DNA from 2 places in the Paenibacillus sp. Z6-24 genome. Region 1 is predicted to be linked to the other one. Evidence: riboswitches for the same ligand, from Rfam matches in the RefSeq annotation. Region 1 holds a riboswitch; the other holds the start of a gene.
The links. Region 1 has a riboswitch for S-adenosylmethionine ahead of metA (homoserine O-acetyltransferase MetA). Riboswitches for the same ligand answer to the same signal wherever they lie in the genome.

Region 1 (4,429 bases):
CAGCCGGTTACCGCGGCAATATCGGTAATCATCATGAGTGGATTGGTCGGTGTCTCGATAAATACAGCCCGGGTATTGTCCTGACGGATTTTGTCCATGGCTTCCAGATCATTGGTATCCACGTAAGAGGCGGTAATGCCGAACTTGGACAGAATGCGCTCCAGCAGACGATACGTTCCGCCATACAGATCCAGCGAGACAATCAGATGATCGCCCTGTCCGAACAGGGAGAAAATAGTCTGCAAGGCGGCCATACCGGAACTACAGGCAAATCCGGCATCACCTGACTCCAGCTCGGCAGCTGCCTGTTCCAGTACCGCCCGCGTCGGATTGGTCGTACGGATATAGTCAAAGCCTGTACTCTTGCCGAGTGCCGGATGACGGAAAGCGGTAGATTGATAAATGGGGAAGTTGATCGCTCCGGTTACCGGCTCCTGTACAGAGCCGATCTGTGCCAATCGGCTTTCAATATTAAGGGATGAATCCTTTGCATTATGGTCCGTCATTCGTAATTTCCTCCTCTGGGGTATATGAGCCATGAATAACTGTACTGCGATTGGTTATTGGAGTTCCCAGGAATGTATATGATGCGGAAAGTCCAATTGAGTTAACATTTCCAAAAGGTTATATCTTTCATTCGTAGAAACAGGTCAGCGTTAAATGGAATACTGTCCTACTTGCGCCTTCTCGTTGCCCAGATCATATGGAGTCTCCTGGTACACATAATAATTCAGCCAGTTGGCAAACAGCAGATTGGCATGTGCACGCCAGGTGGACGGCGGAGTACGGGTTGGATCATCATTCGGATAATAATTTTTCGGAACGGCGATATCCATGCCTCTGGCGATATCACGGTCATATTCCCATTTCAGGGACAGCGGATCGTATTCGGAATGACCGGTGACAAAGATCTGCTTGCCGTCGCGCGTCGCTACGATGTATACACCGGCCTCTTCGGATTCGGACAGAATCTCCAGCTCTTCGACTTTGGCGATATCTTCATGCCGCACTTCGGTATGACGGGAATGCGGCGCATAGTATAACTCGTCGAATCCGCGCAGCAGTTTGACATTAGTCTTGTTGAGCGTATGCGGGAATACGCCAAAACATTTCTCCGGCAAATCCACTTTGGGAATACCGAAATGGTGATACAATCCTGCCTGCGAGGCCCAACAGATATGCATCGTCGAAGTGACGTTGGTCTTGCTCCAATCGAAGATCTCCTGAATCTCTTCCCAGTAATTCACATCTTCAAAGTCCAGTGTCTCTACCGGTGCACCGGTAACGATCAATCCGTCAAAGCGCAGATGCTTCACTTCCTGGAACGTTTTGTAAAAGGTGTTCAGGTACTCGGCAGATGTATTTTTGGAAGTATGGGATTCGGTATGCAGCAGATAGATGTCTACCTGCAGCGGACTGTTCCCGAGCAGACGCAGCAGCTGGGTCTCGGTCGTCTCCTTGGTCGGCATCAGATTGAGCAGCGCTATTTTAAGCGGACGAATATCCTGATGGTACGCATGGGATTCATCCATCACAAAAATATTTTCTCCAGCCAGTACTTCCTTGGCGGGCAGGCTGTCAGGGATTTTGATCGGCATGTTGATTCACTCCTTGGGATCAGTGTAAGTAGTATGGGGGTAGGTGCAGGATTGAGAAATCAGCGCCATATACGCAAAAAGACCTTTCTCTGTCTTGCACACTGAGAAAGGTCATATCCGTAGAGTTCACGTCTATAAGCGCCTCTCTCATCTGTCAGCAGATACCAGATACTTCATCGTAGGATGTACCTGTATCTCTGCTAGAATTAGCACCGTACGGTATATGACCGCCGGTTGCCGGGCTTCATAGGGCTAGTCCCTCCACCTGCTCTTGATAAGATTCGCTTTATTCAATTGTGTTAAGCCGAATTACTTATATCATAATTTATACTAATTTTGTATCTATCGTCAAGGGTGAATTGGTCCGATAAATAAGTTATCAGGCTCGATTGTTTTTAAAGCTTGAAAGCCTGCTGTCCCCACGGTATACTTAACAAGTATTTGACGTATTTTCATGTTTTTCATAAAAGTATTTGAATCCAAAGAGGTGAATTTCAAGATGGAAGGCGACCCGAGGCCGAGCTGGCAGTACAGGAAGTCACAACTGCAGGAAATGAACGACAATACGATACCGGAGGAGCGCGCCATTTTTGAAAATGCATTTTTTCATATACAGCGAAGCTTTAAATAAGTATGTATGATTGCCGTGTATTTTCCTGCTCACTTTAACCAAAAAAGGAGTAGAGGAATATGAAAATTCGGCACGTGAATGCTGGTAACTTTACACTCATTGAAGATATTAACGAAGCGCTGGTGGCTCCTGACGAAGGATTTTACTGGATTGACGCCGGTCTTGATGACCTAATCCTGCTTCAACCGCTGTTTATGCTGCATGATCTGGCGGTCGAGGACATGATGGGCGATGAAGAGCAGCGTCCAAAAATTGAAATCTACGAGAGTCATTACTTTATCGTGGTTAACAGCATCCGTTTCGATGATGAAGAGATTTTCCTGCGCGCTTTGAACATCTTCCTGGGACGTCATTTTATTATTACGGTGACCCGGCAGAAAATCAGTGAACTGCGGACACTCAAACCGATTTTGTGGGAAGAGGAAGTCAGCCGTCCGGATAAGTTTATGTATCTGCTGGTCGATCTGGTGGTGGATAACTACTTTACCGTCGGTGACCGGATCGAGGATCAGATCGATCGTCTGGAAGAACATATCCTGATGAACACCAAAAAATCGCATCTGAATGAAATTATCGGTCTGCGCGGCGAGATTCTCTGGCTTAAGCGTGTATTGGGTCCACAGCGTGAGGTCATTAACACGCTTAACAAAAAAGACCTGCGTCTGATCGACGATCAGCTGCAAAAATACTTCAGTGACGTCTACGAGAATGCGGTCAAAGTATCCGAGATGTTTGACACCTTCCGCGATCTGATGGGCAACTTGCGAGAAGCCTATCAGTCCAGTATCGCCAATCGGGCGAATGAAATTATGCGTGTGTTTACAGCGATTACGACCATATTCATGCCGCTGACGGTGATTACCGGTATATACGGAATGAACTTTGAATACATGCCGGAGCTGAAATGGCACTTCGGTTATCCGATGGTGATCGGCATCATGATCATTCTCGGTCTGACCATGTTCTTCACTTTCCGCAAAAAAGACTGGATCTGAAATGAATAAAGCTGTCCTGCTCCGTCGGTTAACGGAAAGCAGGACAGCTTTTTTGTCGTTACATTATGATTACATTGCAGCTATAGCCAGCGTCGCACGATGCATTCGCAAAAACGAATGCGGCATGACCGATTATGGAATCTCCATCCATCTCTCCATCGTCTCGGCATTCAGGTGAGTCAGGCTGGCGACGGTGAAATGCGCATGGTCAATGACGTGCTGGATACTGACACCAATCGTCTTCATGCCCACTTCCCGAACCGAGCGCAGACAGTCAGCCGAATCCTCGATTACCATGCAATGATATGGATGGATATTGACGGACTCGGCAGCGAGTACGAATACTTCCGGATCAGGCTTTGGATGTTCGATATCCTGTGCCTGAATGATGGAAGCAAAGAAACCATCAATACCAAGACGCTCCATAATCTCCCGCGCATCCGGACGATCCGTTGCAAGCAGGATCGTCACATTCTGTTCCTTGAGCTGCTGCAGCAGTTCCACCACCCCAGGCATCAGGTATTCACGATAAATATATTCATGCGACAGCGGGTTGCTCAGCACGCTTGGATCCCATTCTGCCTGCGGCTTGGCATCCATGGCGCTGTCCTCACCATCATCACCTTGTATATCTGCCGTTTCGGCAGATGGTTTGTGCGCAGATTCGTTCTGCACAGCAGGCTGTTTGTCCTGCTTGTCTGATGGTTCGGCATCCATATTGACGGATGCCTGTTCCTCTGAAGTCGCAGCAGAAGTACCCGCGGCTTCCGTACCCGTACTGGTGTCCGCTTCGTTGTCGGATGTCGACTGGGAGTCCCCCTCTACTGCCTCGGACTCCGGTTTGCCGTTACCTTCTGAAGATGGACTACCGGCACTGCCCAGCACCCCATTCTCCTCGTGTTCTACCGTCGGCAGCGGTTCTGGTATATATTCCAGGGAATTGGCAGGTGTACCGCCAAAATAAATATCCTGCTTCTCCGGCATCGGCATCAGCACACCTTCCAAACCGAAAATAACTGCCTGAAGGGCACGGTTTTTGATCACAAGGGGCTGGGTCAGGGCCACGAGCCGCTCATGTCCGTAATGCTCAATAATGAGCGGCTCGCCGCGAATCAACCGATAGGTCGTCAGATTACCTTCTATGGTAATCTCCAGCAGGCGTTTCTGGAACTGTACGCGGAAGCTGTAGCGTGTCCAGCCCGGCG
Region 2 (4,429 bases), 2.5 Mb from region 1:
GATCTCCCCAATCGCTTTATTCATGCAAAAATACGGTGAGCCATATCTATGGGCTCACCGTATTTTGGTTATTGCTATGCTTATTTCGTTTCGAATGCCGGGATTACTACGCCTTTATACTGCTCTTCGATAAATTTCTTGGTATCGTCGGAAGTCAGTGCTTTAGCCAGCTTTTGGATCGCATCGGAATCTTTGTTGTCTTCACGGGATACCAGATAGTTCGCGTATGGTGCGCTGCTGTCTTCCACTACCAGTGCAGATTTAGGATCGATTTTGGCTTCGAGTACATAGTTCATGTTGATCATCGCCATATCTACCTGGTTCAGCTGACGAGTCAGCATTGCTGCATCCATCGGTATGAATTTCAGGTTTTTCGGGTTAGCTGTAATATCTTTTACATCCGAAGTGATCTTCGTTTTGTCTTTCAGTTCAATCAGTCCGTTATTCGCCAGCAGGATCAGTGCACGTGCGCCGTTGGATACTTCGTTCGGGATGGCGATACTTGCGCCGTCAGGAAGCTGATCCAGGGAAGTGTACTTTTTGGAATATCCGCCGAATGGCTCGATGTGTACGCCTTGTACAGTTACCAGGTTCATGCCGCGGGATTTGTTTTGCTCATCCAGGTAAGGCTTGGTCTGGAAGTAGTTGGCATCCAGTTTGCTATCGTTCAGCTGTACGTTCGGCTGGATATAATCCGTGAATTCGACCACTTCCAGGTTGATGCCTTCTTTGGCCAGAGCCGGTTTGAGGTGGTTAAGGATCTCGGCGTGTGGAACAGCGGTTGCGCCGACACGAAGTGTTACTTCTTTGCTGCCTTCAGCTGCTCCGGATTGTGCGGAATCTCCAGTTGTTTTGCTGCCGCAAGCTGCGACAACAGCGATCAGCATGATGCTGATCAGAGCGAGTGCCCATTTTTTCATAGTATGTTTGCCCCTTTATGATAGTTTGGTTGATCTATTGGTGATATGGAATTCGGAGGAACCGATTCAGGCAGCGCCTGTACCTGTTCTTTCCTATCTCCGTGAGAAATAAATGACCAGACGGTCGCCGATCATCTGCAGTACCTGCACAATGACGACCATCAGCACAACCGCCACCAGCATGACGGCTGTCTCATAGCGGTAATATCCATAGTTAATTGCCAGCGTTCCCAGTCCACCGGCGCCGACCATACCGGCCATTGCCGTATTGGAGACGAGTGCCACGACCGTAACGGTCAGACCGGCAATCAGTCCAGGCATCGCTTCCCGGATCAATACCCGGCTGATAACCTGCCATACGGAAGCGCCCATCGCATGAGCGGCTTCGATCACGCCGCGATCCACTTCACGCAGCGCCGTCTCCACCAGTCTGGCAAAGAACGGCGCAGCTGCGATAACGAGCGGCGGGATCGTTCCTTTGACACCAATCGTCGTACCGACCAGCTTATCCGTCAGCGGCAGCAGTGCCACGATCAGGATAATGAACGGTACCGACCGCAGAATGTTCACAATCACCGACAGTACCGTGTATACGACGCGTACGACAGGTGATGTGGAACGGGCCGACATAAACAGGATGACTCCCAGCGGCAGTCCCAGAATAAGGGTGAACAATGCCGAAGCGCCGAGCATGGCGAGTGTATCCTTGGTAGCTGTACCAAACTCTGTCCAGTCTACCTGTGTAAAATCAAGTGCTCCCACGTCCATTACTCGATCACCTCCACATCCAGGCCTTCGCCGGTCAATATTTCAATCGTACGGCGGATCAGCGCCTCTTCCCCTTCAAAACGAACAATAAGCTGTCCGTAAGGGACATTTTTCAGTGTGGAGATAGTACCCTGGATAATGGCAAAATCCACGCCTGTCTGACGCACGGTCTGCGATAGAATGGACTGATACGTCTTGTCACCCAGGAACGAAATCTTCACGGCCAGTGAGGAAGACGCATGCGGTGCATCCAGCGCGATATCAAGCAGTTCGGCATGGGTGTACTCCCGGTTGATAAAGTCGCGGGTCACAGCATGCTGCGGCTTCAGGAACACTTCGGCCACAGGACCTTTTTCCACAATTCCTCCCTGATGAATAACGGCTACACGGTCACAAATGCTCTGAATAACGTGCATTTCGTGTGTAATCAGTACAATCGTCAGGTTGAAGCGGCGGTTGATATCCAGCAGCAGCTTCAGAATGGAGTCGGTTGTCTGCGGATCGAGTGCAGATGTTGCTTCATCGCAGAGCAGCACATCCGGATCACTTGCCAGCGCACGAGCGATACCGACACGCTGCTTCTGTCCACCGGACAGCTGGGCCGGATATTTGCGTGCATGAGCTTCCAGACCAACCAGCGCCAGCAGTTCTTCCACTTTGGCACGAACATTCTTTTCCGGTGTCTTGACGAGACGCAGCGGGAAAGCGATGTTGTCATAGACCGTAGCCGAGGACAGCAGGTTAAAGTGCTGAAAAATCATACCGATCTTGCGGCGGCGGGATTGCAGCGCGGATTTGCTGAGACGGGTCAGGTCCACTCCATCGATCCATACCCGTCCGGAAGTCGGGCGTTCCAATAAATTAATACATCGTATAAGCGTACTCTTACCAGCACCCGAATGGCCGATAACGCCGAAAATCTCGCCGCGTTCGATCGAGAGATTCAGCTCGGACAAGGCAGGGGTTACATTTTTGCCTTTGCCATAGGTTTTGGTCAAATTCTCCAGTTGAATCAAGCTTCAGATCCTCCTCCTTGTAGCTTGCTCGGTTACGAGCCTTTATACTGTCATTCAGTAATTTTTCTTCAAGCGACCGCTTTATACACAAAAAGAGCCCTTTGCAGAAAAGGGCTCTCTATCATCTAGATATTGCCTTCTCATCTGCCAAAATCGCAGGATGCTGTAAAATATGCATCTGCCATTTTGAAGGATTTAGCACCATGTCATTTGGAAAATAAGACCTTAACGGTCATTTCCAAATCGGCTGCCGGGTTTCATCGGGCCAGTCCCTCCACCACTCTCGATAAGAAAATATGAAAACGTCGAATGAAAATCTTTACTCAGTATATTGAAGATCACATCGTTTGTAAAGCAAAAATATATGGAATTTCGATGAATTCAGCAAAATTTCATCAAATACTACGTAAAGTTAATCAGAATACTTGGGATTCGTCAAAAGTTACATATTCCGGTGCTGAAATAGAAGGCTGGTCGCCGGTAAACAGGCTTGGTAGAGATTGGGAGGAAGCTTTCCTTTTCAAAAGGTGGAAGTGGCCTCTTACTCTTTTTCGTCTGAAAAGGGGGATTATGTTAGATCTTTTTCTTGGGCTGGCAGAGTCGGTGAATCGTTATGCAAAGAAAATTCATTTTCATTGGTGGGTATTTGTGAGAGCGTCTCTTGTTGTGACGAGCGGTGTATAGTTCGATGTATAGTTCATCCGCTTCGAGAAGAGATTCTACCATTCCCTCCGGTTAAGAATGGAGATCTTGAATAACCGCTTGCAGCAGTCGATCTCCATTCTTAAATGTCGGTCATTGGTAGAATTCTCTTCTCTCCGCTTAGTGCAAGGTGAAATTGTTGCGTGGTCCAGGAAGAAAAAGTAATCTTACTGCTCTTACTGCTCTTACTGCTCTTACTGCTCTATTGTGATGTACTCTGTTCAATGCAAATAAAAAAGCCGTCCGGTGATGAAGGACGGCTTTGGTACGGTGATCTGTAATCTACAGTTAGACTGCGCTGCTAATAATACATGTGAGACAGTGCAGCTTGTCTATTGTTCATGCATCTAAATAGGAAGCGACAGATCAATGACGCAATTATAAATCAATTAATGTAAAGTACCTGTCTTCTGGTCCGCGGTACTTGTGCCTTCTCCCCAGGCATTCGGGGCCAGGCGGCCGTAGGAGCCGCGGCTGAGCTGCCATACGCGCAGGCTCATGTAGCAGAGGATGCCGAACAGGAACTGAATGATCAGCGTATGCGACATGGTGGCGAAGAAGTAGACTTCCGGTGTATCCATTGTAAAGATGTTAATTGCTCCGCTGACAAATTGCAGCAGGATGAACAGTACAGCCAGGATTCCCATTTTGCGGATACCCGGGTTGTGCGGATGGCGACGGTAGGCGTAGTGGCCGAGAATGGCAATTACGATGACGAGTGCCACAGCCGCGACGCGGTGCAGGAAAGCTACCGCTACGCCGCCGGACAGTTCAGGGACAAGTGCTCCGTTACAGAGCGGGAAGCCCGAACAGCCGCCGCGTGAATCAGTATGCGTCACAAAAGCACCGGTATACACAACGATGTAGGTAAAGATCGTAGCGAACCAGGTCAGATTGCGGAACCCTTTGCTAACCGGAGGCTCGTCGGCAATATCGTGAATGATCTGCCGCAGATGCAGCCGGCGGGTGCTGAACGCGAGCAGCGACGAGCTGGCAAACGCGATCATCGAGAAACCGAAGTGC

Region 2: it holds a riboswitch for S-adenosylmethionine, as region 1 does, so the genes downstream of both, M1D61_RS04620 (methionine ABC transporter ATP-binding protein) here and metA (homoserine O-acetyltransferase MetA) in region 1, are expected to answer to the same signal.

The regions. Positions count from the first base shown of each region.
Region 1 is NZ_CP096398.1:3,614,125-3,618,553, forward strand. Features, by position in the region: gene M1D61_RS15655 (PLP-dependent transferase) at 1-506, opposite strand, end outside; gene metA (homoserine O-acetyltransferase MetA) at 657-1,598, opposite strand; SAM riboswitch class I at 1,743-1,879, opposite strand; gene corA (magnesium/cobalt transporter CorA) at 2,289-3,224, shown strand; gene M1D61_RS15670 (HAD-IA family hydrolase) at 3,357-4,429, opposite strand, start outside.
Region 2 is NZ_CP096398.1:1,021,967-1,026,395, reverse strand. Features, by position in the region: gene M1D61_RS04630 (MetQ/NlpA family ABC transporter substrate-binding protein) at 81-920, opposite strand; gene M1D61_RS04625 (methionine ABC transporter permease) at 1,014-1,682, opposite strand; gene M1D61_RS04620 (methionine ABC transporter ATP-binding protein) at 1,688-2,704, opposite strand; SAM riboswitch class I at 2,842-2,997, opposite strand; gene M1D61_RS04615 (hypothetical protein) at 3,014-3,388, shown strand; gene M1D61_RS04610 (COX15/CtaA family protein) at 3,796-4,429, opposite strand, start outside.